DNA from 3 places in the Planctobacterium sp. AWH2_060 genome. Region 1 is predicted to be linked to each of the others. Evidence: predicted binding sites of a transcription regulator. Region 1 holds the regulator's gene; each other region holds the start of a gene.
What was found. Region 1 encodes ArgR, which controls arginine synthesis, uptake and breakdown. Its sites were predicted from a motif close to ANTGAATANNTATTCANT; they were not measured.

Region 2: the regulator ArgR is predicted to act here: its motif matches at 7,962-7,979, upstream of ACXAD8_RS12455 (aspartate aminotransferase family protein).
Region 3: the regulator ArgR is predicted to act here: its motif matches at 3,605-3,622, upstream of ACXAD8_RS10665 (DUF2170 family protein).

What each region holds. Positions count from the first base shown of each region.
Region 1 covers NZ_JBSWTG010000001.1:4,756,867-4,767,554, forward strand. The annotation lists gene ACXAD8_RS20450 (hypothetical protein) at 1-28, shown strand, start outside; gene ACXAD8_RS20455 (nucleoside hydrolase) at 326-1,267, opposite strand; gene ACXAD8_RS20460 (methyl-accepting chemotaxis protein) at 1,351-3,315, opposite strand; gene ACXAD8_RS20465 (beta-ketoacyl-ACP synthase III) at 3,590-4,714, shown strand; gene argR (transcriptional regulator ArgR) at 4,762-5,223, opposite strand; gene mdh (malate dehydrogenase) at 5,489-6,424, shown strand; gene ACXAD8_RS20480 (DUF2059 domain-containing protein) at 6,539-7,450, shown strand; gene ACXAD8_RS20485 (YigZ family protein) at 7,447-8,064, opposite strand; tRNA gene ACXAD8_RS20490 (tRNA-Leu) at 8,419-8,505, shown strand; gene ACXAD8_RS20495 (hypothetical protein) at 9,558-9,890, shown strand; gene ACXAD8_RS20500 (AraC family transcriptional regulator) at 10,078-10,688, shown strand, end outside.
Region 2 covers NZ_JBSWTG010000001.1:2,926,141-2,936,828, reverse strand. The annotation lists gene ACXAD8_RS12495 (TorF family putative porin) at 459-1,103, opposite strand; gene rpe (ribulose-phosphate 3-epimerase) at 1,385-2,062, shown strand; gene trpS (tryptophan--tRNA ligase) at 2,093-3,100, shown strand; gene ACXAD8_RS12480 (LysR family transcriptional regulator) at 3,087-3,995, opposite strand; gene ACXAD8_RS12475 (class II aldolase/adducin family protein) at 4,089-4,892, shown strand; gene ACXAD8_RS12470 (bile acid:sodium symporter family protein) at 4,943-5,818, shown strand; gene ACXAD8_RS12465 (anthranilate synthase component II) at 5,934-6,548, shown strand; gene ACXAD8_RS12460 (HDOD domain-containing protein) at 6,614-7,777, shown strand; gene ACXAD8_RS12455 (aspartate aminotransferase family protein) at 8,107-9,318, shown strand; gene astA (arginine N-succinyltransferase) at 9,324-10,358, shown strand; gene astD (succinylglutamate-semialdehyde dehydrogenase) at 10,361-10,688, shown strand, end outside.
Region 3 covers NZ_JBSWTG010000001.1:2,489,035-2,499,722, forward strand. The annotation lists gene tgt (tRNA guanosine(34) transglycosylase Tgt) at 1-286, opposite strand, end outside; gene queA (tRNA preQ1(34) S-adenosylmethionine ribosyltransferase-isomerase QueA) at 397-1,440, opposite strand; gene ACXAD8_RS10655 (methyl-accepting chemotaxis protein) at 1,715-3,268, shown strand; gene ACXAD8_RS10660 (DUF6471 domain-containing protein) at 3,299-3,562, opposite strand; gene ACXAD8_RS10665 (DUF2170 family protein) at 3,693-4,082, shown strand; gene ACXAD8_RS10670 (PspA/IM30 family protein) at 4,113-4,793, shown strand; gene ACXAD8_RS10675 (potassium channel family protein) at 4,790-5,836, shown strand; gene ACXAD8_RS10680 (YjfK family protein) at 5,829-6,482, shown strand; gene ACXAD8_RS10685 (DUF350 domain-containing protein) at 6,498-6,917, shown strand; gene ACXAD8_RS10690 (DUF1190 domain-containing protein) at 6,930-7,556, shown strand; gene ACXAD8_RS10695 (glutathionylspermidine synthase family protein) at 7,572-8,735, shown strand; gene ACXAD8_RS10700 (rhomboid family intramembrane serine protease) at 8,817-9,377, shown strand; gene ACXAD8_RS10705 (VC0807 family protein) at 9,458-10,195, shown strand; gene ACXAD8_RS10710 (hypothetical protein) at 10,232-10,522, opposite strand.

The DNA of each region.
Region 1 (10,688 bases):
TAATACGCCGGGGCAGCAGGAACCCTGACAGGGTTCCCACAACCGGGATTTCTATACCCAAACTACCTCAAGATGCCTGCTTCAGAGCTATCACAGCGCTTTCAGTACAAGGCGCACTTGAGAAGGAATGTCGGCTACCTTTCAAACAAGTGCAACACCGTAATGGAGGTGCTGTGAAGCTCCCGAAGGGCGGGGCCTAAAAGCATTTATGCTGCGTCAAATTGTATCGACGTGAGAACAACCATGCCATCTCCAATTTACCTTGCCTAAATCCTTTTATTCGCCCGCTGAAGTCGAGTATCTTGAGGTAGTTTGGGTATAAGGGTTATATCTGGTACTGTAACTGACGCACCAGGTAGTCGATGACAGCTTGACGCTTGGCCTGCATGGCAACTCTTACCAGGTTGCCATTCTCGTCGCGGTAGGTATTGCCCTCGGAAGGCTCATTGGTGCGCACTGACAGGCGAATATCCTGCCAGTCGATAACATCATCGCCAAGCCCCAGGCAACAGGTGGCCATGACATCCCAAAGGTAATAAGTAAACTCATACGTGGGAATTGAAGCCACTGTGCAGGCCCAAAACTGCCCGGCCAGCTCTACTAAAGGATAGGAGCGATAGGCGGATAAGTCTTTTAAGAAAGCCATACTGATGGGCAGACAATTGGTGGCATCAAGGGGCATTAACCACAGCGGAGCGCCAGATCTTAGCAGACTGTCAGCGGCGGGCGCATCCCAATAAACATTCCATTCAGCACTGCCATCGTGGTTGTAGTTGGCCACGTTACCCTTGGTATCAATGGCGCCACCCATCCAGATGACTTTTTGCAATTTATTGACGCAATCTGGAGCGTTTTCCAATGCTTTGGCAAGGTTGCTACAGGGGCCAGTCATTAATACCGTGATAGGTTCATTGCTTTCCTGCAGTGCTTTTTGCATGTATTCATGGGCAGGTAACTTAGTGACTAGTGACCAGTCATCATCACAGCTCAACATGGTGGGTAAGGCATTTACCATTTTAGGCTGAGCGCGCCAATCGTAATGAAATGGGTTAATACCGTGCAGGTTACCCTGAGCGACAACGACGTCCTTGCGACCAAATAGATCCAATATTTTTAAGGTACTTTTAGTGGCATCGGTTAAAAAGCAATCGGCAGGTGTGACACATACCGCTTTCAGATCCACATGTTCCATGGTTAACAGCAGCATCAGTGACAACAGGTCATCTACGCCGCCATCATGGTCAAAAATAACTGGGATTTTTTTCATTGGTGTTTCCATTTTTACAGCTTTGTTTTTTATTATGCACTAAAAAAGGGGCCTAAGCCCCTTGTTGTGTGAAAGGTTTTGTTTTACTTGACCTTAAATTTACCCACCAGACCGTTAAGCTCGCTAGATAAATGCATCAGCTCTTTGGCGTTGCTGGCCAGCGTGTCGCTGGAGTTGGCAATACCAGTTACTGAGTTACCAATTTCAGCAATATTATTATCGATTTGCTGTGAACTCTGATTTTGCACTTCCGCAGAGTTGGCGATTTCGTCCAGTCGGGTGCGAATTTGTGCCACTGCTTTGCTGATATCTTCAAATGACTGATTGGCGTGGGTGGACTGTGAGGTTGCTTGCTCCGACTGCTCCAGACTGGAACTCATTTTGCCGGATACAAAGCGGGTTTTATCCACCAGGTTGTTCAGCATGGTGTCGATTTCTTCGGTGGCATCATGCGAACGCTTCGCAAGGGTGCGAACTTCATCAGCTACCACCGCAAAACCACGGCCTTGCTCACCGGCACGAGCAGCCTCGATAGCCGCATTTAGAGCAAGTAAGTTGGTTTGTTCGGCGATACCGCGAATAACGCTCAGAATTTGGGTAATGTTGCTGCTCTCATTTTCCAATTCTTTCATGGCTGAGGCAGATTCACTGATGGTACTGCTTAAACGGCTGACATCCTTCACCATAGCACCGATTATCTGAGTACCTTCTTTTGCCGAGGTTTCAGCATTCGAGACCATCTCCAGAGTATTGGCGCAGTTGGTAGCGACTTCCTGGGATGTTTGCGCCATGGCAGAGGTGCCGTGGGAAGAGTCTTCGATGGCTTTTTCCTGTTCGTGACTGGCGTCTTTTATATTTTCAACAATGTGGCCAATTTGCTTAGATTTGTCGGCTAGTAGCTGGGAGTCGTCTTTGATGTCCTGTACCAGACTGCGGATAGAATCCAGAAATTGGTTGAACCAACGTGCCAGATCACCGGTTTCATCTTTTGAGTTAACCGATAGTCTTTGGGTCAGATCGCCCTGACCACTGGCTATGTCTTTTAAGCCCTTCGACACCACCGAAATGGGGGAAACCAGTCTTTTGGCTTGCCAGACACCTAAAAATACAAAGCCTGCCACCATAAAGGCGGCTAACACAGTGATAAGAACGGTCATGGCGACAGTTGGAGCCAGGATTTCACTGCTGTCGATAATACCGATAAAGTGCCATTTTAGAGTGGGTGAGTAATAAGTGGTTACCTGAACATCAGAGTCTAAGTGTTCAGTTGTAAAGTTTGAAGACGCACTGCTTCGCAGACGTTTTGCCAGCTCTTCGTAAAAGGGCGATGCAATGTCACCGACCTTTTTAAAGTTGTTGCGCGGTGTTTTAGAATCCGCCAGTACCACACCATTGTCATCCACCAATACCAGGTAACCGGATTCCCCCAGTTTTATGGATTTCACGATATCTGTGAGTGTGGTCAGTGATACGTCCATCGACTGCACACCAATAGCACGACCGGCATCATCACTGATGGAATACATAACCGACACCATTGGGCCACCTGTTACACCCTGATAAGCGTCGGTAATGCCGGCTTGATTAGGATTGCTCATACCCTGTTGATACCAGGGGCGTTTTCTGGGGTCATAGCCACCAATTTTTTCCGCCGGATATTGAATAAATCCGCCAAGTGGTGTGCCCAGATAGACATATAACAATTCTTCGTGGGTGGTGCCAAACTGTCGATACAAGTCGAAGATTTCTGCTTCCATCGGATGGGCATTGAGCGGGTCCATCATGCGTTCTTCGTTAAAATAGGTGCTGGTTTCTGCCGGAACCGATTTTACCAGCGGATGAGCCGCCAGAAATTTTGCATTGGATTTCACCTGTTCGAAAAACAGTTTGAAACTGTTGTCTATTTGGCGAATTTCGTTTTGAGTTGCCGTGATAAAGTTTTGTTTTGATTGGCTGGTAGTCTTGGAAATACTAACAATAGCGATAATTAACGTCGGCAAAATCACCGAAACGGCTATAGCCACTATTAGCTTTTGTTGCATCTTCATAGGCGTTCATTCTGTCTTATTGTTATAAATTTTATGAAACATTCATGGAACACACTGAGCTTGTAGGGTAGTGCTCATTGTCACGAACCTTTCACATAAATGTACCTTATCATCGGCTGAATAGGTAGATTGATGATAAATAAAACACAAAATTATTAAAAAATACCGAATAGCTATTCAACAGTTTAGTTTACAGCGCTGCAGAATGCAGGGTTGTGAATGACATTTTGTTTATGAGTGGTTAAGCTAGAGGTGGTTTTTTAAAAGGCAAAAGATAATGACCCAGGTTGTAATCAGTGGTTCAGGATTATGGACCCCGGAATTTAGTATCAGCAACGAAGAGCTGGTAGACAGCTACAATCAGTATGCTGACAAATATAACGAAGAAAATAGCGCGCAAATCGACAGCGGCGAACTGGCAGCAAAACCTCATTCCAGCGCTGAGTTTATCTACAAAGCATCCGGTATTAAGAGCCGTTACGTGTACACCAAAGAAGGCATTTTGGATGTGGACCATATGCGTCCAACGATTCCGGAGCGAGGTGAAGACGAGCTTTCTAATCAGGCTGAGATTGGTGTGTTAGCGGCTAAACAGGCTCTGGAAGCAGCAGGTCGCAAAGCACAAGATGTGGATGCGGTTATCGTGTCCTGTGCCTATACGCAACGCGCTTATCCGGCTATTGCCATCGAAATCCAGGAAGCACTGGGCATCGAAGGTTTCGGGTTTGACATGTTAGTCGCTTGTTCGGCCGGTACCTTTGCCTTGCACAGAGCTTGGGAAATGGTGAAAGCGGGTACTGCACGCTCGGTATTGGTTATCAACCCGGAATTGGTTTCTCCACAGCTGAACTTCTGTGATCGCGACAGTCACTTTATCTTCGGTGACGTTGCTACCGCGATGCTGGTGGAAGCGCAGGATTACAGCGTTTCTGAAAATCAATACGAGATCTTAAGTACCTCTGCGAAAACTAAATACTCTTCCAATATTCGCTCTAACTTTGGATACATGAGCCGGGCAAATGATGTTGATGCGTTTGGCACTGACAAGTTGTTCCATCAGGAAGGTCGCAAGGTATTTAAAGAAGTATGCCCTATGGCGGCTGAGCACATTTTAAATCACATGAGCCAGCACAATTTAACGGCGAATGATGTTAAGCGCTGGTGGTTGCATCAGGCTAATATCAACATGAATATGTTGATTGCCAAGAAAATACTAGGCCGGGATGCTAATCCCACTGAAGCGCCAGTAGTGCTGGACCGTTATGCCAATACTGCATCAGCAGGTTCGTTGATAGCCTTTAATCTTCATCAGGAAGATATGCAATCCGGGGATTATGGCGTGCTCTGTTCTTTTGGTGCAGGGTATTCCATCGGAAGCCTGGTAGTGCAAAAGCGCTAATTTACGCTTTATCAAAAAAGCCCGCTTTCGCGGGCTTTTTAGTTTTACTAAACAGTTTCAAATAGATCTTCGACCTTTTGCCGAATTTCCTCGATATGCTCCACTGAAGCTGGTGCAATAAATATAGTGTCGTCACCGGCAATGGTGCCCAGTACTCCATCAGAACGGCCCAGTGAGTCTAGCAAGCGAGCAATCAGCTGTGCAGCGCCAGGCGTGGTGCGAATGATGATCATGACACCATTGTGCTCAACATCTAAAACCAGCTGTTTCAAAGGGCTTTTTGCCGTTGGCATACCCAGTTCCGGCGGCAAGCAATAGACCATATCACCTTTGGCATTACGCGCCCGGACAGCGCCAAACTTGCTCAGCATGCGAGAAACTTTCGACTGGCTGATATTGGCAAATCCCATACTTTTCAGGACTTCAACAATTTCGCCCTGGGAACCGTAAGATTCTGCCTTTAAAACCTCTTTAAATGCCTTAATTTCTTCTTCTTGCTTGCTGGTCATTCATCTCTCTGATTGCATTTACATAATAATTCACTATTTTGCCGACTTGTTATAAGAAAGTAAACGTTACATGTTATGGCTTCTGTGTATTGATTTTGCGAAAAATACCCATACACTGCATAACTGGAAAATTTACACATCCGTCCTCTTTGTTATCCAGTTAGCGATATCGGGAAGACAGCTCGCAGCCTGGTGATGATGAATAGTCTGGCTATTCTTGATTCAGGTTAAAAGCGCGACAATTTGCACTTCATAGGAGAATAAAATGAAAGTAGCAGTTTTAGGTGCTGCCGGTGGTATTGGTCAGGCATTATCCCTTCTTTTGAAAACTCAATTACCCGCAGGTTCTGAATTATCTTTGTACGATGTAGCGCCAGTAGTTCCAGGTGTAGCAGTAGATTTAAGCCATATCCCTACCGATGTTAAAGTTAAGGGCTTTGGTAAAGACGATTTAAGCGCGGCACTTAAAGGCTGCGACATTGTATTGATCCCAGCTGGAGTACCAAGAAAGCCAGGTATGGATCGCTCTGATCTGTTCAACATCAATGCTGGTATCGTTCGCAACCTGGTTGACGCCATCGCGGATACTTGCCCTGAAGCTTGCATCGGTATTATCACTAACCCGGTAAACACGACAGTTGCTATTGCTGCTGAAGCACTGAAGAAAAAAGGCGTATACAACAAGAACAAATTGTTCGGTGTAACCACGCTAGACGTAATCCGCGCTGAAACTTTTGTTGCTGAACTGAAAGGTTTGAGCCCAGAAGCGATTCACGTACCGGTTATTGGTGGTCACTCTGGTACGACTATTTTACCTCTGTTGTCTCAGGTAGACGGCGTAGACTTCACTGACGAAGAGGTTGCGGCGCTGACAACTCGTATCCAGAATGCAGGTACTGAAGTTGTAGAAGCTAAAGCGGGCGGTGGTTCAGCAACCTTGTCTATGGGCCAGGCAGCTGCACGTTTCTGTTTGTCTCTGGTTGAGGCGATGCAAGGTCAGAACGTAGTTGAGTACACGTACGTTGAAACCAACAGCGATGACGCAGAGTTCTTCGCACATCCTGTCAGATTAGGTCCAGCAGGTGTTGAAGAAATTCTGCCTTATGGTGAATTAAGCGCGTTTGAGCAAAAAGCCAAAGACGACATGCTGGAAGGCCTGCGTGGCGACATTAAACTGGGTCAGGATTTCGTTAACGGTTAATCTCTGATATCGGTGAACTAAAAGCCAGTGCCATGCACTGGCTTTTTTATTTGAGTTGCCACAGGGATAACAAATTCGCTAAAATTGGTAAAAATTATTTACAAGGATGCATTTATGATAATTCGCTTTAGTGCGGCTTTATTATTCGCGTTTACCTGCGTTCACTCGCCAATTCTGCACGCTGAACTCAATGATAGTAAATCTCTGTTGCTTGACGAGTTAATCAATATTTGGAGTGCCCCGCATGAAGAATCAGCTCATAACAGAATCATCACCCAAATGCAGGAAGCGTATCTTAAGCGCCTAAAGTTGCACTTGATCCCAGACAGTTATCAACATTTGGTAACGGACTACAAGTCGCAGTTAAAAGAATTACTCAATTATCCTAAGTCCAACAGGTTTACAAGTGAAGCCGTCAGACAATATTATCTGGATTACTACTCCGAAGCTGAACTTGTGGAGCTGATCCGCTTTTATCAGAGCGAAGTGGGGCAGAAACTCCTGGTTTCGCGGCCGCCCATTGTGGTCAGCGATGAACAACAGCGGGAAATGCAGGAGCAATCAGATGCTATCGCAAGATTAACTGAGCACTTTTTATTTCAGTTACGTGAAAGCGGATTTGAATCTGACTTCGTCAATGCCATGGGTATGACGCCAATGAAAGCTATCGAGTATTCAGAGATGTCTGGTTCTGCCGGTTTTGATGGCGTGTTTCAATTTGAGATCAAGGCGGCCAATATCCGCAATAACATCCTGTATATTAATTCCGAAGAAGATTATCGAGATCGTCGTTGTCTGACTGTCAAAATCAAGCCTGAGCTGGTCGCTGAGTTTATTAGCCTGCATGGCGAAAATGTCAGTGAAACCCTGGTGGGCAAATCACTATTGGTAAAGGGCACCGCCAAACGCCAGGTGATAAAAGCTATTGGTCCTGATCACAAGCCCATGTTTCCCTATTATCAAACGCATATTGCAGTGGAAGACTTTTCGAAGTTAATTATTAGCGATAGTGCAAGGGCCCTCTAGTTCTCAGGCAGCAAAGTTATTCTGCCTTTACTCTGGTTGATGAGCTGAGTTAGCAGGGCGTTTTTATTCATTATCGGGCACTGAATGCGGCACACGATATCTGTGTGGTATTGGCGCTCGGAAATGCTGCCATTAGCGTCTTTAACTGCGTATTCCAATACACTAACCAAATCAAAAGGCAGTTGCAGAGAAAACTGCGTTTCCGGTACTTTAAGTTGTGTCTGTAATTGCGCAAGCGCCTGCTGTACGCCGCCGCCATAGGCTTTTACCAGGCCACCGGTGCCCAGTTTGATGCCGCCAAAATAGCGGGTTACCACGGCGCTTATTTCGCCGACATCGCTACCTATCAATTGGTTTAACATTGGCTTGCCCGCTGTACCACTAGGCTCCCCGTCATCACTGAATCCATATTGCATAGAATCCTGAGGTGCGCCTGCCACAAATGCCCAACAATTATGGCGTGCATCTTTGAATTCCTCTTTAATTTGCGCCACAAAAGCTTTTGCACTGTCTATGCTGGGAGTGTGAGCTAGCCGGGTAATGAATCGACTTTTCTTAATTTCTTCCTCGAAAATAACCGGCCTGACAGGGATCAGGTATTCCACATTGCTCATCAAATAATCTGTTTTTAATAAATTTGCACAATTCCGCGAATAATAGCATTTTTACGATTGACAAACTAACCCGGAACCTTTATCTTTCGCGTCCGTTTTCGGGGATAACAATTCCGAACACGCGACATTCAGATTTCATTTCTGAATAGTTAGCCCAGGTGGTGAAATTGGGTGAGCAACGCCCGAAAATTGTGAATACCTGGAGCAATTTTAGTTGCGAATGCGAGGCAAGGGGACGCCGAGCTGGAAGCCCTCACCATGGAGGGTTTAGAGTACTTTTGCTTGAGCAAGTAAGTATTTGATTACATCAAGGAAGACTGCACTGAACTTAAACAGTGCTCTTAAAATTTATATGCCCAGGTGGTGAAATTGGTAGACACGCTAGCTTCAGGTGCTAGTGGCCGCAAGGCCGTGGCGGTTCAAGTCCGCCCCTGGGCACCATCCTTAATCCTTTATATTCAATGACTTACACAGCGCTTTATAGCTTAAAAAATTAATTTATATTAATTTTTGAGTGTCCCATCTGCGCACGTCTTGTATTTTGCTGTATTTCCCCTGTATCCCGCTGTATATAAGGGGGTCCCATTGTGACACTGTGAATCAGTACAGTATTTGGAAGTGTTCCTAATCATAGCCTGGTTTTTCTGTAGTGTCCCAAAAGGGTAAAACAAGGTTTTCGGTGCTTATCTGGACTAGACACAACTCTATCCGAGACTATTAAATATAGAGCTTAGCCAAACCAGAATGTCTGCATTTTTAAGAAAGCAGACGATCACGCAACGCTCGCCCAAAAATACAGTGCGTTAACTTTTCAGCGAACCTGACCCAATTGGTCACCCTATTGAGAAACGGTGATCTAGACTTAGTTAAAATCCTTTTAAGAATGCTGTTTTTATATACAGCACTTGAGGGTTTCCCTTAAAGTCAAGAAAAGAGGCAAATTGCCGCTTTTTATTGCCAACGACATTCTTAATAGCTATGGAAAATTAGGGTAGAAAAGGGCAAGGAGGTTTGGTAAAAAGGACTGAAAATAAAAAAGAGGAAACTTGCTGGAAGAATAACAGGCAAGTTGCCTCACATTAAATTGTTCTGATGGAATTGGAGAAAAGATATACTAGAGATTATAGTCGATACAGAGGATTATGGTGTATATTTACACAGTATGACGCTTCTCTTTTTTATGACTATAAAATCTAGCAAAGAAACTTGACGGAACTATACTGTTTTTCAATCCCTAAAGCTTATCTCTAAGGCTGCTGAAATCGACGTTATTTTCAGACAGACCTTAGAGATAAGCTTTAGGGTATGAAGTCCCGATCAAGTGACGATTTGTTTTTGACCCTTCAATCTACGTAGCCAAAGCGACTAAGGTCTGGCTACCACAGAACAAGTCAATAAATTAGACTCCGTTAGCTTTGCATCTTGTATTGCAAACAACGCAATAAAGCTGCCAAACTAACTGCACTAATTATTGAGACGTTCTAGGAGGATTGGTGAAGACATTATTTTTATTGGGTTTGGTGCTATTAACATCCGGTTGTGTGACAGGTTATCAAGCTTACACATGGAGTGGGGGATATAAAGATCAACAGATTGGTGTTGGAAGATACTGGGTTGAATACTTAGGAAATGCCTCAACCAGCCCTGAGTTAGTATTGGAAAGATGGCACAAAAGAGCATCCGAATTGTGCCCCAATGGCTACGACGAAGTGGGTAACGAGGAAGGTGCAAACCAGAGCACTGCGGTGGGTATGGCGGGATCTGCTGTGATTCCAATTTCTTTTTCTCATCCCTACGTCAAGGGCGAAATTGAGTGCAAAAACTAACAAAAAATTTCAAACACGGACAAATACTCGCTGGCCAGCCTCGTGCCTCGGCAAGTATAGCCAGCAAGCATTTGCCATTTATTTACGACGTTAGGCAGTCAATCCAGCTTCTATACATATGTCAAAAAAAGGTGAGACAGTAAACCTAGAGACTAATTAGCATACGGACTCAATTAGAGGCTAGCGCATGAATTGGGTAGATCGAATTAGATTGGTTATTGAGTATGTTGAAGAAAATCTTGATAGTGAAATTTCTATTGATAAAGCAGCAAAAATAGCTTGCTGCTCGAAGTTTCATCTGCATCGAATATTTTATTCTTGTTTCGATGTTACATTCTCTGAGTACGTAAAAAGGAGAAGATTTACTTTAGCAGCGGTAGATGTGGTAAGCACTCAAGAAACCATTTTGGCTATCGCAATGAAGTATGGGTATAACTCACCAAATGCATTTACGCGATCATTTCGCAAAATACACGGGATGAACCCAAGTGAAGCTCGATCTGATAATGGTACCATTGCAACATACAGTAAGGCCTCTTTTTCTTTAGAACCTATAGAGGCAGAGAAAATGGAATATAAAATAGTTGAGAAGCCGTCTTTCAATATCGTCGGAAAAAGTAAACGATTTGAGTTTGATGATTTCACAAAAAACGGTAAGAAATTTTGGAAAGAGTATGTCGGGTCTGATAATTACAAACGTCTTTGTGAATTGACTGGAGGTAAGCCAGGGGCGGTAACCGGTTCGCCATTACTAACTGCGTATTTTCCTGAAGATAAAAACAAGCAAGATCAATTTTT
Region 2 (10,688 bases), 1.8 Mb from region 1:
CAGCACAGGGATGTGCTGTCATTGATGGTCGTCGTTGTTCTGATGGCGAAGTTTATGTTGTTGCGCGTCAGGGGCTGCGGGGGATTCTTAAGGGGGGCGCAGCCCGGTCACCTTAAGGCGCGGTCGGCGCCCCGACAAGGGTATGAATTAAATGATAGTGACTTAAATTAGACTGCAACGTCGAAATAAAGTCTACCTGGTAGTGAGCTCAACAGCAGAGCCTAAAGTCAGGTTGGGCTCCTTGAACTCGAGATTTTTAGACAAAGCAAAACTAATCAGGTTGTGAGTTTACGGTTAAGCTCTACCCGAGAACTGTTCAAAAAATGTTCGCAATATCGCCTTGGTAGGAGTCGCTGCCATATATGCATATGGCAGCGGGGATACATCCACCAGGTTCACCCTACAGAACCTGGCAGATATATTGGGTGCAGCATCCGTGCTACTGAGTGAATCTGTTATTACAGGTCGAAAGACTTGCTCAGACTGAACAGGATGGTTTCATCACTGTTACCGCCACCTAAGTCGCTGTCTGCAAATACCACTGAAACGCCAGCGTCAAAACCACCGATTTCTGTACCGTAACCCAGCTCGAAGTATTCACCGTCGGATTCATCACCAAAGGTACCGAAGGTGCCATAAAAGCCGTCGTGCTCCAGGGTTAATGCCAGGAATGTGTAATCGCCACCAGGAATTCCTAAATCAATGTCGTCGTCCCATTCACCTACAGTGTATTCAACTGAAAGCGGACCCCAACCCAGACCAAAGTTAACTTCGTTGTAGGCGGAATCAAAATCACCTGTGTATTGATAAGTGGTAACACCTACGCTGGCTGATACATCTTCGCTGATGTCAAAACCGTAGCCGCCATAGACGTCGATTTCCAGACCGTCTTCAACATCGGCTACCCAGGTACCCAGGTAAAAACCGCCGTTTTCATAGTCAACACCTGCGCTGGCAGAGGCAGAGTTGGTCTGTTGAATACCGCGGAAGTGATACTCAGATACTAAACCGACATTGGCGCTAAGGTCTGCATAAGCTGCCTGTGAAAATGCTGAAGCAGCTAATACGAACGCAACCGCCTGAGTTGTTTTAGTTAATTTCATGTGTGTTCTCCGTTTTTGTAAGTGTGCTGGCATAAGTTCAGCAAAACTGATGCCTGTTTAATTTTTATCTAAAATAGTTTCGGAAATCTTTCTTAACCTATTGAAAGTATTGAGTTTATAAAAGATAAAAAAGGCCGAATAACACGCTGGCTTAATAATAAGCGTAGACCCAAGGAAAAATATGTGCACATTTTTAGGGCGGACGCACCAAAATAAGGCTTAGCCTTCTTCCGGTGAAGCTGGTATTTTTAGCGGCAATTTTGAAATTGGACTCTAAGCTTATGCACTCAAATCTCATTGCCCCTTCAATTTTATCCGCTGATTTGGCCCGTCTTGGTGAAGACGTGGCAAAGGTAATAGACGCAGGCGCCGATGTAGTTCATTTTGATGTGATGGATAACCACTATGTGCCCAATCTGACCTTTGGCCCAGCGGTGTGTAAGGCCCTCAGAGATTATGGTATTCAGGCCGATATCGACGTGCATTTAATGGTAAAGCCGGTGGATGATTTGATTGCCCAGTTTGCCGATGCCGGTGCCAGTTACATCAGTTTCCACCCTGAAGCCAGTGAACATGTGGACCGCAGTATTCAGTTGATCAAGGACAAGGGTTGTAAAGCTGGGCTAGTATTGAATCCGGCCACGCCACTATCGGTATTAGATTATGTGCTTTATAAGCTGGATTTTGTCCTGCTGATGTCTGTGAACCCCGGATTTGGCGGTCAGGCGTTTATCCCCAAAACACTGGATAAGTTGAGTGATCTAAAACAATTAATTCAGGAACAGGGCCTGAATACCCGAATTGAAATTGACGGGGGCGTGAAAGTCGATAATATTCGCGCAATAGCAGAAGCGGGCGCAGACATGTTTGTAGCGGGCTCCGCTATTTTTAATCAGCCTGATTATAAGCAGGTGATTGATGCCATGCGCCAGGAGTTGGCGCAGGTAGATAACCATTAATTATTGAAAAGAGACACAAGAGATATTCTGATGAGTAGTAAACCAATTGTATTAAGCGGCTGCCAGCCTTCCGGACAACTGACTATCGGCAATTACATGGGCGCCCTGAAACAATGGGTTAGCATGCAGGAGGATCACGATTGTCTGTATATGTTGGTGGACTTGCACGCTATTACGGTTCGCCAGGATCCCAAGGCGCTTTACGAAGCCTGCCTGGACGGTTTAGCTCTGTATGTCGCCTGTGGTATCGACCCGGTGAAAAGTACCTTGTTTGTGCAGTCCCATGTGCCTGAGCACGCTCAGCTTGCCTGGATCATGAACTGTTATGCGCAGATGGGCGAATTGAATCGCATGACCCAATTCAAAGACAAATCAGCCAAAAATGAAAACAACATTAACGTTGGTTTGTATAGCTACCCGGCGTTACAGGCGGCGGACATTCTGCTGTATCAGGCAGATAAAGTGCCGGTGGGTGAAGATCAAAAACAGCACCTGGAATTAACCCGTGATATCGCCACCCGTATGAACAATCTCTACGGTGAGCTGTTTACTCTGCCTGAGCCTTACATTCCTGAGTTTGGTGCGCGCATTATGAGTCTGCAGGAGCCCAACAGGAAGATGTCCAAATCCGATGACAATCCAAATAACTTCATTGGCCTACTGGAAGAACCGAAAAAACTGGCGAAAAAGATTAAACGCGCAGTAACTGACTCTGATGAACAGGCGCGCATTTATTTTGATACCAGCGAAAAACCCGGCGTTTCTAACTTACTAACGCTGCTGTCTTTGGCCACAAACCGTCCTGTTGCAGATCTGGTACCGGAATACGAAGACAAGATGTATGGGCACCTGAAAACCGATGTGGCAGACGCCGTTGTCGCCCTGGTGGAGCCAATTCAGGAGAAGTTCAAAGCCTTGCGTGAAGATCGCGCTGAGCTGGACGCCATTATGAAAAGCGGTGCCGAACGCGCTTCTGCCAGAGCCGCAACAACACTGGCGAAAGTGTATGACGCGGTTGGATTTATTAAGCGTCCTTAAATAAATCTCGGGACAGCTGTCCTATCTCATCTTGAAGCCAACGAATGGCAGGGTCTGACTCTGCCACCTGCCACCAATACATATGGATGCTGATGTCCGGCAGTGACAGGGGCAAAGGTAAAAGTTGTATTGGCATATGGCTGGCAAACTGTTGTGCAGCTTTTTCCGGTGCGGTCATAATCAGATCACTATGACACACCGTTTGCACTGCGCCGTAGAAGTTCTCACAGCGCAAGACTACATTGCGATGTAGCTGCTGTGCTGTCAGCGCATTGTCCACCAGATTAATATCTGAGGCTTTTAAGGCGGCCACCACGTGTGGCCATTGCTGATAACTCTGCAAGTTACAATTCTCGATAATGGGATGTCCACGACGGCACACCAGTACAAAGCGACTGCTGCCTAAGGTTTGATTGCGAATATTGGCTGGTGTGGCAATCAGAGAATCCAACACCAAATCCACATCACCATTTTTCAATGCCACGGCCAAATTTTGGGGTTCTACACTGACACTGCGAATTCGCACCCCCGGAGCGAGATTTTGCAGCCTGGCAATTAGCTTAGGGAAATACAGAGCTTCCAGCACATCCCGTACTGCAATGTTAAAGGTGCGGTTAAGTTGACTCACATCCCATTGTTTCTGCTGCGACAGGGTTTGTTGCAGGGTACTCAGGCTTTGCTCCACATCGGCAATGATGCGCTGACAAAAGTCGGTGGGTATCATCTTTCTGCCATGACGCTCAAACAAGGGATCGCCGAACTGGGTGCGCAACCGACTCAAAGCATGGCTGACAGCTGGCTGGGTGAGATTAAGTTTATCGGCAGCCTGACTGACGGAACCCTGGTGATAAATGGTGAGTAAAACCTGAAACAGGTTGTAGTCAATACTATGCATGAAATTTATATTATTCGATGAATATTCATCATTTGAGTTTATCATTGCCCTGCGTAGAATCCAGTTGTGCTTAAAAAACAACCGGAGAATAGAATGTCTGCCCATCAAGCCACTATCGACAACATGATCATAGGTGCCGAAAACTTTTCAGTGCCACAACCGCCGGTGTTTACCGATCCTATGCAGCAACGGCAGTATGACAAGGTGCGTCTTGCCGCTGCTTTTCGGGTTTTTGCTCTGTATGGCTTTGATGAAGGACTAGCGGGTCATATCACAGTGCGTGATGCCGTAGAAAAAGACACTTTTTGGGTGAATCCGTTGGCTGTGCATTTTCGCCAAATAAAGGCCAGTGACCTGGTACGGGTCAGCCATGAAGGGAGAATTATTGAGGGTAAGCACGCCATCAACAATGCCGCCTTTGCCATTCATTCTCGCATTCACATGGCTCGTCCTGATGTGAACGCCGTGGCTCATGCACATACGCGCAATGGCCGGGCTTTTTCTGCGCTGGGAGAAACTTTAAAGCCCATTTCTCAAGATGCCTGCATGTTCTACCAGAATCACGGTCTGTTTGACCATTTTACCGGCGTGGTAGCGGAACTGGATGAAGGGGATTTGATTGCTGAAGCCCTTGCAGACAACATTGCCGTAATTCTGCAGAATCACGGATTACTGACTGTGGGCAAAACCGTTGATGCAGCCACCGCTAACTTTGTTATTATGGACAGCTGTTGCGAAAGTCAGTTATTGGCGCAGGCAGCCGGAGAGCTAAAACCCATACCTCATGATATCGCATTGAAAACGCGAGCCATGAATGCCAATGATTTGGTCACCTGGGGTAATTTCCAGCCCTTGTTCCAGGTTGTGCAGGCGCAGGATGACAGTTTTAAAAACTGAGTTTAAATACGGAATGGTAAAGTGATTTTCAGTTGGGAGTAAGGTAGCAGATGCAGGATTCGGTGTTAACTCAGGTATTACTTCCGGCCATACTCGCCGTCGTTATGTTTGGTATGGGATTGAGTCTCACCAGAGCGGATTTTTCCCGCCTGTGGCAAACTCCAAAGCCTATATTTATCGGCTTAGTGGGCCAAATCCTGTTGTTACCCATATTGGCCTGGGGCATAGCGGTACTGTTTAATTTATCCGCAGAACTGGCTATAGGTCTGATGGTGTTAGCCGCCTGTCCCGGAGGCACAACATCCAATGTCATCAGCCAATTAGCCAGAGCCAACCTGGCCTTATCGGTATCGCTGACGGCTGTTACCACTTTGATCTGCGTTTTTACCACACCCTGGATAATTCAGTTTGCTATTCAGCAGTTCGCTGCCGACCAGGTGCAATCCTTTTCTCTGTTGAACACCTCTTTGGGGCTGATGTTGTTAACGTTACTGCCGGTGATTTTGGGGATTGCTTTTCGCGCCCGTTGGGAGCAACGCGCTTTAGCGATAGAAGTGATATTCCGCAAAATATCTCTGTTGTTTATGGTGGCGCTGATCATCGCTATTGTGATCCAGGAGTTCGATATGCTGTTGGCATCCTTTGATAAGATATTCTGGGCCACCCTGACACTCAACTTTGCCGCCATAGCAACTGGCGTTTGGTTGGCAAAACTAACTGGATTGGCTTTGCCTGAAAAAGTCACGCTGGGCATTGAGGTGGGCATTCAAAATGCTTCAATGGCCATTTTGATTGCTATCACGTTTTTATCCAGTCCGGCTTACGCCACCTCCGCAGGTGTTTACGGTGTAACTATGTACATCGGCGCGGTGTTTTTAGCTGTCTGGGCGAAGAAGCAATACAAGTTCCACAGTGTATCGGGCTAATATTGCAGCCCGGGTGCACTTATTTTGATTAAAAGCCCGTCAAAGCCTTGCGAGGCTTGATTTTGTTGCCTTTAACCTGTTTAATTCCGCAGTTTTATTCGCTCGCCCGGGAAACATGCGCGTACTGTTAATTGATAATTTCGACTCTTTTACTTTCAATCTGGCTCGTTACTTTGAAGAGTTGGAGTGTTCCGTGCAGGTAGTAAGAAATAATCAGATCAGTATCGCTGAAGTTAAAAATCTCAGACCGGACCTAATCGTTATCTCGCCAGGCCCTTGCTCACCCAATGAAGCCGGTATCTCACTGCAATTGGTGCAAGAGTTGTCCGGTAAATTTCCTATATTTGGTGTTTGCCTGGGCCATCAGGTGATTGCTCAGGTGTTTGGCGCCAATGTGCAACGCGCTACTAAAGTGATGCATGGTAAAGTTTCAGCCGTGGCCCATTCCGGTCATAAAATGTTTACTGGCATACCTGAAAAGTTCACGGTTACACGCTATCATTCATTGGTGGTAGACGCGCAATCTTTGCCCGCGGAGTTTGAGATAAGTGCCTATACTGCAAGTGAAAACAGCCAGCAAACTGAAGTTATGGCCATAGCACACAAGACTTTACCCTTATGGGGCGTGCAGTTTCATCCGGAGTCCCATTTGACTGAATTTGGTCACCAACTTTTGCAGAATATTCTGGATTTGGTGACAGATAGCTCAGTAGCGATGCAACAGGATTAGCCAAAAGTAGCTAATCTGATGATGAATTAACAACTTATTTTTTAAGTCAGATTTTGAGAAACGGAATGAGTGGCCAGCAAGACATTCGCACAGATATTGATAACCGCTATTACCATCTGTTGATGGGATTACAAACCGGCCAGGTGGCAGCCGGAATCGAAGTAGAAGGTAAGGTTAAGGCGGAACAGTCTGAGCAATTCAATGCTCGCAGAAAACTGTTGGATGTAGAACGCATCGCAATGCGGGACAAAGAGCTCAATCAGCGTTCAAAACAGCACTATCTGGAAAATATCAGTACCATAGTGCACGAAGAAGTCTGCGATCGCATGCAGAAGAAAATTGACAATATTGATGAGCTTAGCAGTAAGATTATTGGTATTGACGATGGCATGGCCGCGGTTTACGACGGCCTGTCAGTGAAAGCTGCGTCAATTGCAAAAATAGAGCCGACTATTGCCGCTATCCCCTGGCTGACAAAAGAGTTAATGGACCTGGCTAACAGTCCTAAGTATCGAAAAACCGACCGACTTGGCAAAGTGGTCAGATTCGAGACACTGCGCATGGCCTTGAGCTTTTTTGGCATTGAAAATCTCAAATTGCTGGTGCCCATGCTCTCCGTGCAACGCTGGATCCCTAAAATCACCGACCCTTACCCGGCTTTTAAGCAAAAACTCTGGGAACAGATCATCGCCACGGGTATCAGCTGCCGAAAAATTGCCGAGTTATCCAAAGTTGATCCCTTCCACGCCTATGTCGCGGGCATGCATCACGAGCTGGGCAAAATCGCCATCAGTAAAATGTTCTTTAAGCTTTTTGACAAGGTGTTGCAGGAAGCCATGCTGGAAGCTCATAAAGAGCAGAAGCGAGAAGAGCATTTAGCACTGCAAGAGGTCAAAATTGATCCGGATGTGTGGCTGGCCATGATGTGGAATCAGTCTTATCAGATTTCCGCTAATGTATTAAATCACATGAATATGAAGCGGGTAGTCGTGGCACCTGCTCTGCAAGAGTTGGCGGATAAAACCTCCATTAAGGAACGCTCGCCATTGGGCCGGGTATTGGAGCAGGGGCGCTGTTACGCGCGATTCAGGGTGTTGCGCAGTTACAAACTGATCAACATGGAAGATGCCAAACAATACCTGATTTCCTGTCGTATGCCTAAAGGTGCTGTTGCTGCTCTGAAAACCGTCGATGTGCGTCAGATTAGCCTTACCTTCGGTGAAGAATAATCGCCGGATTAAAGACTTAAAATACTGTCCTCTGCCAGGTATTTTGAGTTTTTCCTTCTATATAGCAAAATAATCTAAAAAATAAGAATTCAGTTCTATATAAGAGTGCTTTGATGATTAATACGCCAAATTTGTGGCTTTTATCGGTAAAACTGAAAGTCTTTTCTGAATCTTTCACATACTTATTCAATTTCTATGCAATTCTAGCGAAGCCCTTTTATACTAAAGGCTTCACCCCCTTTTTCGGGAAGACAAGCGAGTAAATATCTGGAATAATGCTCCTCTTTTTTCACGGTGTATTACCGAATTTACTCTACAGGAGGCAATATATGAATGTGACTCGTGAAATGTTTGCTGATGTCATGGTTCCAAATTACAACCCGGCGGCAATGGTGCCAGTTCGTGGTGAAGGTTCAAAAGTATGGGACCAGGAAGGCAACGAGTTCATCGATTTTGCTGGTGGTATCGCAGTAAACGCTTTGGGTCATTGTCACCCAGAGATGGTTGCTGCTTTAAAAGACCAGAGCGAAAAGCTGTGGCACTTAAGTAATGTATTTACTAACGAGCCAGCAATAAGATTGGCCAAAAAACTAACAGACGCCACCTTTGCTGAGCGAGTTTACTTTGCCAACTCTGGTGCAGAAGCCAACGAAGCGGCCTTAAAGCTGGCGCGTCGCTGGGCATTAGATCACCACGGTGAAGACAAGAACCAGATTATTTCTTTTAAACAAGGTTTCCACGGCCGTACTTTCTTCACCGTAACTGTAGGTGGCCAGGCCGCTTATTCTGACGGTTTTGGTCCTAAGCCAGGTGCGATTGATCACGCTGTTTACAACGATTTGGACAGTTTAAAGGCCATCATGAGCGACAAAACCTGCGCGGTAATGATGGAGCCTTTACAAGGCGAAGGCGGCATTATTTCTCCAACGCAAGAATTTGTGGAAGGTGTGAGAGCCCTGTGTGATAAGCATAATGCGCTGTTGATATTTGATGAGGTGCAGTCAGGTGTAGGCCGTACTGGTGAATTATACGCTTACATGGGATTAGGTGTGACACCTGACATCCTGACCACGGCAAAAGCCCTGGGCGGTGGATTCCCAATCGGTGCCATGCTGACAACTGCAGCCATTGCAGAAAGCCTGAAGCCAGGTACTCACGGTAGCACCTATGGTGGTAACCCGTTAGCCTGTGCGGTAGCTGAGCGTGTTTTTGACATAGTTAACAACCGCGAGTTGTTGGACGAAGTTAAGCGCAAAGAGCAGATGTTCCGTGACGGCCTGAATGCCATCAACGAAAAATACAATGTGTTCAGTGAAATTCGCGGTAAAGGCATGTTATTAGGTTGTGCCCTTAACGAAGATTACGCTGGTCGCAGCAGAGACTTTTTAGTGGCCTCGACCGCCGCTAATCTGATGTGTCTGGTTGCCGGTGCCAATGTTGTACGTTTTGCTCCGTCATTGGTAATTCCTGACGAAGACATCAAAGAAGGTTTAGCGCGCTTCGAAAAGGCCGTTGCTGCCGTGGTTAACGGCCAGGAATAAGTCCCATGGTGATTATTCGTCCAATTACAGCAGATGATTATCAGGCGCTCTATGAGATTGCCAACGAGTCAGGCATAGGCTTTACGTCTTTGCCTGTAAACGAGGAAATTTTACGCAAGAGGATCGCTCACGCGGAAGAGTCTTTCGCTAAAGACGTTACAAAGCCTGGTGTTGAGGATTATCTGTTTGTGATGGAAGATGCACAAACCAAGCGTGTACTGGGCACCAGTGGTATCGAAGCCGCAGTGGGCATGGATAATACCTTTTACTGCTACCACCTGGGTAAAGTAGTACACGCATCTCGTGAACTGGGTATCCGCAACGAAGTAGGGACTCTGACCCTGTGTAATGATTACACTGGCGCATCTGAGATTTGTACCCTGTTTTTGCGTGAAGAGGCCAGAAAAGGGCCAAACGGCCGGTTCTTATCTAAGTTCCGGTTCCTGTTTATCGCTGAACACCGATATCGCTTTTCTGACACTATTATTGCCGAAATGCGTGGTGTCAGTGATGAAAACGGCAGCTCCCCTTTTTGGCAATGGTTGGAAGAGCACTTTTTCTCGATGGATTTTCCCACCGCGGATTATCTGACCGGTATCGGTCAAAAAGTGTTTATTGCCGAATTGATGCCCAAGTATCCCATCTATGTAAACCTGCTTAGTGCAGAAGCCCAGGCGGTAATAGGCCAGGTGCATGAAAAAACCAAACCCGCTCTCAATTTGTTATTGAGTGAAGGGTTTAGCAAAGGCGGTTATGTAGATATCTTCGATGGTGGCCCGACTGTAGAGGCGAACGTAAATTACATTCGCACTGCACAGGCCAGTCGCAATTTGCCGATTGAAATAGACGCTGCGCTGGAAGACGCGAAGGACACGCACTTTGTCATCAATACCCGGGTGAAAGAATTCCGTGGGGTTATGGCTTGTGTCAAAGTGGATGAAGACAAGCAGGTAGCGCGCATTTCTCCGCAAGCGGCTGCGGCCTTAAACCTGACAGCGGGTGAGGCCATTCGTTTCGCTCCGATCCATTTAGGAGAGTAATTATGTCTGAACAAATTCATTACATTGGCGGCCAATGGGTTGCCGGTGAAGGGCACGGTGTTAACTCCGTCGACCCGGCTAAAAAACAACAAATCTGGCAGGGAAGTGCTGCCAGTGGCGCTCAGGTAGATGCAGCAATTGCAGCTGCCAGAGAAGCGTTTCAAAGCTGGCAGCACGTCAGCTTCGACGAGCGCGTAGCTATTATTGAAAAATTCGCCGCACTGTTAGGCGAAAATAAAGCCCATCTGGCCAAAGTGATTGCCAAAGAAACTGGTAAGCCTGAATGGGAAACCGCCACCGAAGTGGGTGCCATGATCGGTAAAGCGGCAA
Region 3 (10,688 bases), 2.3 Mb from region 1:
ATACCTGAAAGCCACCAGAGTCGGTCAGAATTGGCTTTTGCCATTGCATAAAGTCGTGCAGATCGCCGTGCAACTTCATGATTTCGGTGCCGGGACGCAACATCAAATGAAAGGTATTCCCCAAACAAATATGGGCGCCGGTTTCATCCAACTCTTCGGGTGTGACACCCTTAACTGTGCCGTAGGTACCCACGGGCATAAACGCCGGTGTTTCAACAACACCGCGTTCAAATTTAAGGCGCCCTCTGCGGGCTTTGCCTTGCTTATTTAACAATTCAAACTGCATGATAAATCTTGCTTTGATGAAATCTGAAACAGAACACTCACTTAAAAGTGTTCACAAAATTGCCGAATTATAAACGAAATCTGGTGCCGGGTGGTAATCTTTAATCTGATTTATGGCTGCACCTGCTTTTCTAAAAACATGGCATCGCCATAACTGAAAAAGCGATATTTTTCCTGCACCGCAGTGTTGTAGGCGTGCAAAATGTTTTCTTTGCCACAAAAAGCGCTCACTAACATGATTAAAGTGGATTCTGGCAAGTGAAAATTGGTCACCATAGCATCCACTACTTTGAACTGATATCCGGGATAAATGAAGATTGAGGTATCAGAACTAAAGGCTTGGATCAGTTTATCTTCTGACGCTTGTGCCGCCGATTCCAGCGAACGCACCGAGGTTGTCCCCACCGCCACAACTCTGCCGCCATTGGCTTTCGTAGCTAAAATGGCATCCACCACATCCTGAGGCACTTCTGCGTACTCGGAATGCATCTGATGTTCTTTAATGTTATCCACTCTGACAGGCTGAAACGTTCCGGCTCCCACATGCAAGGTAACAAAAGCGGTATTAACCCCTTTTTGTCTGAGAGCTTCTAGCAAATCGTCATCAAAATGCAGTCCTGCTGTTGGCGCTGCTACAGCGCCGGGCTTTTGATTGTAGACGGTTTGATAACGCTCCTTGTCCTGCTCTTCATCCGGGCGTTCTATGTAGGGCGGCAAAGGCATGTGGCCGTGCTGTTCCAATAAATCAAACACCGATTCATCGTGGCAAAAACGCAACTGAAACAATTCCCCTTCACGCCCCAGCATCTCAACTTCAATCACACCTTCCAGTAACAACATATTGCCCGGTTTGGGTGACTTATTGGCCCGTATATGCGCCAGTACTTGATGTTCATCCAGCACCCGTTCAATCAGCACTTCCACCTTGCCACCAGATGATTTTTGCCCCAGTAGACGAGCCGGGATCACTCGGGTGTTATTGAAGACCATTAAATCACCGGGATTTAACAGCTCAAGAATGTCTGGAAACTGCCGATGAATGATCTCCCCCGTACCACCATTCAGGTGCAACAAGCGACTATCTGTACGGTTTTTAGGGGGGTAATTAGCAATGAGTTCTTCTGGCAGGTGAAAATCAAAATCTGAAAGCTGCATGGGTGTTTCCTTAATTCAAGGTGGGCGATTTTACGTTTTTGCGTAATAGTCCGCAAATATTCCTAAAACAATCCCCCAGCCCTTTAATTTTAACGCTTTTCAAACTTCATAATCCCGTAACAATTTGGCAATAGACTCCGCGCCATCGGCGATATTCCGCATAGCAGTTAATGAAAAGAGACCCTCGATGATGATTCCTGGCAAGTTTAAGAATTTACGGACAAAAATACTATCGCTTTTAGGGGCAGGCATACTATCTGTAGGTATTATCGCAATGGTAATTTCGACTTTGCTTTCAGGAAAAATTACCCAATATGGGGTTTTGATTAAGCATGAAGTTAAAGCCACCACAATAGCAGACTCCTTAAACCTGAACTTTAAACGCCAGGTGCAGGAGTGGAAGAATGTATTGTTGAGAGGCCATAAAGACGAAGACCGCAATAAATATTGGCAACGCTTTAAAGACCGTCATAGTCAGGTTCAGCGAGATGCAAAAACATTTTTAAACCTGGATTTAGAAGCTCAATACCTATCAAAAATGCGAGATTTCATCGCAGCGCATCAAAGCCTTGAAACTCAATATGAACAAGGCTACCAGGTGTTTATGCAGAGTAACTTTTCTCATAAAGCCGCCGACCAGGCGGTGCGAGGTATAGATAGAGAGCCGACAAAACAACTTGAAGCCTTGTCTGAATCACTTCGCGACAGCGGCTTGGAGAAAAGTCAGTCGTTAACAAACAGGGCTGAGTCAACCACCTTTTGGGGAGCCACAGTCATATTGCTGGCAATCGTGGCCAGTATGTTGATGTCTGCACTGTTCATGAATTACAAGGTCGTATACCCCATCACCACCCTGATCCAGCATCTATACAAAGTGAGTAAAGGTAACTTTAACGAAGAGTTGAGCTTTTTCAGGGATGATGAAATTGGCCAGATGTCAAAAGCCATTGAGTTATTGCGACGCAGTCTGAATGCTACCTGCACAGAAATGGCCACAGTGCAGGGCAACCTGGATGAAGTATCTACCAGTCTGTTAGACAGCGCGAAAGCTATCGATATGGGAGCCAAAGAACAAAACCGCGGCACAGACAGAGTCAGCACCTCGATGCAAAGTATGACGGAAATGGCCCGCCGAATCACCGATAGTGCCAACGAGGCCTCAATAGCCGCATCTCAGGCCGATGACTATGCCACGCAGAGTATTTCGGTTATGCAAGAAACCATCGATACCATCACCCATTCCTCAGGCCAAATCAATGACACCGCCAGTGTTATCAATAAATTAGACGAAGATGCCAGAAATGTCGGTACCGTTTTGGATGTTATTAAAAATATCGCCGAACAAACTAATCTACTGGCTTTGAATGCAGCTATTGAAGCGGCGCGAGCAGGTGAGCAAGGACGAGGTTTTGCTGTTGTGGCCGATGAAGTACGTACCCTTGCCGCTAAAACACAGCAATCCACCGAAGAAATTCAGGATATTATCGCCAATGTGCAAACTGGCGCTAAAAATGCGGTTTCCGCCATTCAGTTGGGGGAGAAAAACTCGCAGGTGAGTGTTGACAAAGTCATGGAAGCCGACAAAAACCTAAAATCGGTGACCGGTGCGATCAAACAAATTAACGAACTTAACAAAGAAATTGCCGATGCCATCGCAGAGCAGTCTGACGTTGCCATGGAAATCGAAAAAAATATCATGGGACTGGCTGAGATTGCCGCCGTCAATGAAAAGCATGCGCAAAGTTGTAATCGTGATAACGTCACCTTGTCAGAAGTGAAAAATCGAATGGCAGTATTGATTGCCCGTTTGATGGGACAAAAAGTTTAATCGCTCATGCAGATGACTTAACTTGCCGGTTCAGTCATCTTTCATCAAGGTTTTCGCGATATCCTTTAATCGCTCACGCTCAATCTTCTTGATGTCCATCACAAACATAAGCTGCAACAATAAATCAGCACCTAATATGCCTTTATTAACCTTATTGCGCAGGTTATCAGCTGACTGTTGGATACCAATTTCGGCCAATTTTTCGCTGAGGTCCTGATAACGAACCCCTTTTAAACTCATTTCCGATTTAATCAGGCGTTGTACAACCAAGCGCCAGTTAACTGACTCCATCATTTACTCCAAAAAATCACTTTTGTGACTTATAATTTACAAACAATTACGTTTTTATTCAAATAAATAATTTGACTCATAGGAAAATAATGTCCTATGCTAGTCACCAGACTAAATAACCCGGAGAGGAACAATGCATTGGGATCTTGACCAGTTAGAAACGCTCATTGGTAAAGAATCAGATTTAGTTGTCACACGCGAAAACGATTGCTTGATGATAGCAAACCAGGATGGAATCGACGCATGGCTTGCCATCAGCGGCGAACAAATATTGGTGGAATCATTACTGTTTGCCACCAGTGAAGTTAAAAATCCTGCAGAATTAAACGACGCAATATTGCGCACGCACATGATGTTTCCATTAACGACAGTGGGTATCTCAGATATTTCAGGCGAAAGCTACTACACCGCCTTTGGCTCGCTTAGCTCGCAATCCAAAGAGTCCAGTGTGCTGATAGAGATCCACACCCTGTTCGATAATGTTGAAGCCTTTATTGATGCCTGGCAGGAATATTTAAAATAACCCCTTAATATCCATCTGAGGAGATGTATTATGTCTGTTTGGAGAAAACTTGTAACTGCCGTAAAAGGTGGTGTCACAGAAGCTGCCGAGTCGGTAGCTGATAACCAGGCTATTCGTATCCTGGAGCAAGAAATCCGTGAAGCCAAAGAAGAACTGCGCAAATCGGACCATGCCCGCACACAAATTTTAGCGAAATGTAAACTGGCTCAACAAAAAGTTGATGGCTTGCAAAAATCTATTGCCGAGTATGAAGAGCACGCCCGCAAAGCGATTGACACAGATCGTCAACTGGCTTTGGACTGTGCGCAACGAGTGACAGAACTGTCCGAGCAATTGCAAACCGAGCAAACTTACCTTGACCAATTCAAAAAGTCTGAGGTACAACTAGCCAATAACATCAGTCAGGCTAAAGCCAATTTACGCCGGCTGGAGCAGCAGGTTGATATGGTAAAGGCCACTGAGTCAGTTCAAAAGGCTCAGGTTGCGGTTTCTTCCCGTCACCTTGGTGCTAACAGTAAAATGAAAACCGCCACCGAGTCTTTGGACCGTATTCAGAAACGCCAAAACTTGCGTGCTGCGGAACTGGAAGCGGCTGAAGAACTGGCCACCAATGAAAGCACCGATGATCTGGAAAAACGCCTTCAGTCTGCCGGTGTTAAAGGTGGTAGTAATTCAGCAGAAGATGAGTTGAGTCGAATCTTAGGAAAATGATACATAAACTACGCAAAGTACTAATGCGTTATTTTACTCAAATGCGCTGGCACACCATTGTGCTGGCGCTTTTGCTATACGGAATAAGCAGTTGGTGGTTTCTACAACTGGCCGGTGAAAACGCATTAATCAACCCGACAGATTTTATATATTGGATGGTAGTCACAGGCTCTACGGTGGGCTATGGGGATTATTCTCCCACCACGGTAGCCGGAAAATATGTAGTGGCCTTTTATATTATCCCGGTGGGATTAAGTATTTTTGCGTTTGTTTTGGGCCGGGCTGCGGCATTTGTCTCGGCGCAGTGGCATAAAAAAGCCAGGGGGTTAAAAGCAGTGCATTTATCGAATCATATTCTGTTAATTGGTTGGAACGGCGAACGCACGTTACACCTGTTAAAGTTATTGTTGCGAGAGCGGGAATATTCTGGAGACGACCAGGCCATAGTGCTGTGCGTTAAAGTGGATGTTGAAAACCCTATGCCGGATCAAATTGAGTTCGTGAAGGTGAATTCCTTTAACCAGGACGCCGACATGGACAACGCCAGTATCGACGCCGCGGCCACCATCATTGTGGATAATCCGCAAGATGATCTCACCATGACCACCAGCTTGTACGCCAGCCACCGCAATCCCAAAGCCCATATCCTGGCCTATTTTCAGGATGAAAGTCTGGTTAAATTACTCACTGAGCACTGCCCGAACGTTGAGTGTATGCCCAGTGTGGCGGTAGAAATGCTGGCTAAATCCGCTTTTGATCCTGGCTCCAGTAAACTGCACTTTGATTTGCTGGACGTCTACGCTGGCCAGGCGCAATATTCTGTTGCAGTGCCTGAGTTGGAAAAAAGCATCAGCACCGCTACCTTATTTTCCGAGTTTAAAAAGCAATACAACGCTACCCTTATTGGACTTGCCAAAGCCCACGACCTGAAAGAAATTGAACTCAACCCGGCGCTGAATTCCGACATTGCGACCGGAGATAAGCTTTATTACATTGCGGATAAACGCATCACGAATATTGAATGGCAGAGACTCTATGTTTAGTAAACTGTTTGGCTCAAAGGAAAAGAAAGTCACACCGACCATCAAGGCTCCTGAAGTCATGGGACTTTATCTGGGAGGCTCTTTTGAACTGGATTCGCTCAAACTCAAGCTCATCCAGCCGCAACTCATTATCGAGAATGCCGCCAGCCACCATTTGATACAAGCAGTTGGCGAAGTCAATCTTGATACCGGCGGTAAAATCCTGCGTTTTTACACCGATGACGATGCTTTTTTACAAGTGGTAATGGACGGTGGTGACACCGAAAACCATATCACAGACGTTAAGCTCTGGTATTTTTACGATACCAAAACCGTAGGCAATGACACGCAGTGGCAACAATTGCTCAAGCAGGAAATTTCACAGCCTGAATACCAACTGGAAGGTCATCGATTTGAGCGAGTCTGGGATGCCGTTGGCGAGGAATCACCACCAGTGGCTATGACCGAAAAAACCTATGAAGAAGATGGTGATACCAGTGATACCGATCAGTTTGTTATGCTCTACGAACGAGATTTGGGCGAAGACAAATTTGAAGCCCTGATGGTGTCTGGTGAAGAGAAAATCATTAATAATAATCATGACCGTTGCCTGGTGATCAGCACCGGCTTTAACATTAATCCAGCGGATTTGCGCATCAACGGCTAACACAAGGAGAACACAATGACAGATATTATTTTGGAGTCCATCGCGGGGCTGGCCAATTTTGGGATTTATTTTGTTATATCAATCCTTTTACTCTTCGTATTTAAGTTTGTTTTCACTGCCATTACTCCACATGATGAGTGGTTGTTGGTAAAAGAAGAAAAGAATGTTGCCGCCGCTATCGGTTTTGGCGGTTCCATGGTGGGCTTTAGTATTGCTTTGGCTGGCGCAGTATCCAACTCAGCCAACCTGGTAGACTTTGTCGTATGGGGTATCGTCGCCATAGTTGCACAGGGATTGGCTTTTGCCCTGCTGCGTTTTACCTTTATGCCACGCATTGTTAAACGCATCGAAGACAATGAAGTCTCTGCTGGTGTAATGTTAGCAGCAATGTCTTTGTCAGTAGGTTTATTAAACGCTGCCTGCATGAGCTGGTAACAGGAGGTTGCTATGTCTACAGAACCCAAATCCGGCACTAAGCGAAGTCGTGCATTAAACCTTGACCAATATCGCAAACAGTACCCATTAAAACCTTTGTCTCTGGGGGTAGCCTCGGTTTTTCTGGCGGCAGCTTGCAGCGACAATCGCCAGGAAGCGATGGTTTTTACCAGCCTAAATGATTGCCAGTATCAGCTCCCTGACTATGCTGAACAATGCCAGATGGCTTATGAAAAAGCCCTGGATGAAGCCTCAGAAACGGCACCTAAGTACCGTTCTCAGGCCGACTGTGAGTACGAGTTCGGCTCAGATCAGTGTGTTGTGTATCGCAATGAATCCGGCAATAGTTGGTTTATGCCGCTGATGGCAGGTTATATTATTCGCGATTTATTGGAACCCAGACGCTACTCACAACCATTGTTTACCTCCTATTCCCGCTATTCGCCTTACCGCTATCGTTGGATAGGGGCTGGCGGTTACGATTACGGCGATTTTCGCCAGCGTGAATTAAAAGTTTCCAAGTCCTATACCAAACCCCCGGCGGTAAATCGCACCATCAAACGCGGCGGCTTTGGATCATCGGTGAGAGCTAAATCCAGTTGGGGTAAAAGCAGTAGTCGCAGTGGCTGGGGTGGATAACCCCAACCAGCTATTATGATTCGAATTCCGACACAAGAGCGCCCTCACTGGCGCAGACAAGCAGATGAGTTTGGCTTCAAGTTTCATACAATGTATGGACAAGCCTATTGGGACGAAACCGCCTACTATCAATTTACGTTGCAGCAAATTGAGCAACAAATCGAAGACCCCAGCGCAGAACTGCATCAAATGTGTTTGCAGGCCGTGGAGCAGGTGGTCAATGATGAGTATTGGCTCAACAAATTTCAGATCCCGGAAGCATTTTGGCAAAGTATTGCCGACTCATGGCGGGACCAAACGCCCTCGCTGTACTCCAGACTAGACCTGGTATTCCACAAAGACAAGCCGGTAAAACTGCTGGAGAACAATGCCGATACACCTACCAGTCTGTATGAATCCGGTTTTTGGCAATGGCTGTGGCTGGAGGATATGGTAAACAGCGGCAAAATCAGTAAAGCAGCTGACCAATACAATTCCCTGCAAGAAAAACTGATCGCCCAACTACAGGTTATTCAACACTGGTACAAAGCAGACACGGTGCAATTTGCCTGTTGCCAGGATACCGAGGAAGACAGGGGCACAGTGCAGTACCTGCAAGATTGCGCCAGCGCCAGTAATATCAACAACAAATTTGTTTTTATTGAGGATATTGGCCTGGCTGACACCGGTTATTTTACCGATCTGGAAGATGATGCTATTGCCCTGATGTTTAAACTCTATCCCTGGGAATTTATGATGCAGGATGAGTTTGGCAAAGCCATCATTGAATCTCCAACACAATGGATTGAACCCATGTGGAAAGCGGTGTTATCCAACAAAGCCCTGCTGCCGCTGTTATGGAAAATGTTTCCCAACCACCCTAACCTGCTGCCCGCCTGGTTTGAGGAGGATTTGGCCAGTGCCAGCGAAACTAAACTGGTGAAAAAGCCATTGTTTTCTCGTGAAGGGGCCAATATTTCCGTGCTGCAAAATGGTGAGGTTCAGCAAAGCATCGACGGGCCTTATGGCGAAGAAGGCTTTATTTATCAAGCCTGGTATCCGTTACCTAAATTCGGTGACAACCATACGCTGATTGGCTCCTGGTTGGTGGACGATCAACCTGCCGGAATTTCCATCAGAGAAGATAACCATCCTATTACGCAGGATTTATCCCGCTATCTGCCGCATATTATTTTGTGACACTTTTTCGTATTTCCGGTCATCTATTCATGCCACAATAATGTATAAAGCAATTCTGGATTTTCAGCACAGGAGCTATTTTTGAGTTCACCCTACAGCCTCGAAGAACAGTTAAACTTTACGTTGCGCCTGTTCGTGTTATTGACGGTACTGGAATTACTCAATTTAGTAACCGGGCGTCAGCTGAATCATCTGGCACTGGTGCCGCGTGAGATAAATGCCCTGGGCGGTATTTTTATCAGCCCGTTTCTGCATGGCAGCCTGATGCACTATGCCTCAAACATCATTCCTATCTGTCTGTTCAGTGTATTGGTAATGCAATATGGGCGTAAAACCTGGTGGCAAGCGAGCGCATTTATTTTGGTGGTTAGCGGTCTTTTGGTATGGCTATTGGGACGAAATGCTTATCACCTTGGTGCTTCCGGTATGGTTTACGGCTACTTTGGCTTTTTATTGTTTGCCGGCTTTGTCAGTCGCAGTTTTAAAATGATCGCCATTTCATTGTTAGTGGGATTTTTTTATGGCGGTCTGATTTTCGGTGTATTACCCATGCGCCCTTATGTTTCGTGGGAGTCTCATCTTTTCGGCTTTTTAGTGGGAATTTGGGCAGCGCGCTTATTTGTTAAGAAAATCAGGAAATGAAATAAATTCCTGAGTCAATTCATGCAACTTTGCCTCTGGCAGCGTTATAATCGACACAGTTTAAAAATAGTTAACTTTTCATGACTCAAGCAAATCATCAAATAAATAACAACCAACCTCAACAAGGTGGCTTCTTTGGCAACCTGTTGTTCAACATTATTCTGCCCACGCTGATCCTGACTTACCTCAGCAAACCTGAGTATCTCGGGCCCGCCATGGGTATAGTGGTAGCATTAGCCTTCCCCATAGGCTATGGCATAAAAGACCTGACTTCATCCGGCAAAATAAACCCCTTTTCGGTTTTGGGCATCATCAGCGTCTCTCTTACCGGTGGATTTAGTTTAATGGAGTTGGATCCGCAATATATCGCCATAAAAGAAGCCGCTATTCCGGCTATTATTGGTATCGCGGTGTTGGTGAGTAATCGCACTCAGTATCCACTGGTAAAGACCTTTATATTAAATGAGCAACTGATTAACCTGCCCTTACTTAACAGTGCTCTGGAAGCGAAAAATAACCTGCAGAGATTTGAACGCAAGGTAGCGCAGAGTTCCATGATTGTGGCCGGTTCGTTCTTTTTATCCGCCACCCTGAACTATATTTTAGCTAAGGTATTATTGGTAAGCCCGCCGGGCACCCCGGAATATAATGAAGAGCTGGGTAAGATGACCGCTATGAGTTATCCGGTAATTGTTATTCCCAGCATGATAGTACTGTTTATCGCCCTGTGGTTTTTATTCAGTCAGATGAAAAAGCTCACCGGCCAGGATATTGAAACCTTCTTAAATGAAGCGCATCAGGAGTCGTCAAAAGGCTAATTTCTCATTGCGTCATCCCAGTATGATCGCAAGAGCTTATCTGGCCTTCAACTGACCTCTTAAGGCTGAATTAGAATTATCAGCGACACCTCTACCTGAAGTGGTACTGTTGACCCGAATTTCATTAGCCGGACTGGTCTGCGCACCACGCACCGCATTAGCCACAGTGGCGGCTCGCATATTGGCATGATTCGACGCCGCTGGTGTGCCATGACCTGTAACATTCAGTGGTGCCCTTGCTGGTGCTGTATTCATCTCTCTGCCGGTGTTGGCTGCACTTTGTGTTCGGGTGCTTGCTGCATTAGCTAGCGGTCTGTTTGGCATCATCACTCTCACCTCATTAGTCTGTCAATATTGCTTTCTGAGCATAAGTGAGTTTGAACTTAAAATAAAAAGTTTTGAGTCACTTTTAATCAAAACAAGAGTTTTTCTGACCTGCAAAAAACAATCTGGTAGTTTGGGCCTGCATATTTGGATCAGTTACAACTTTGCA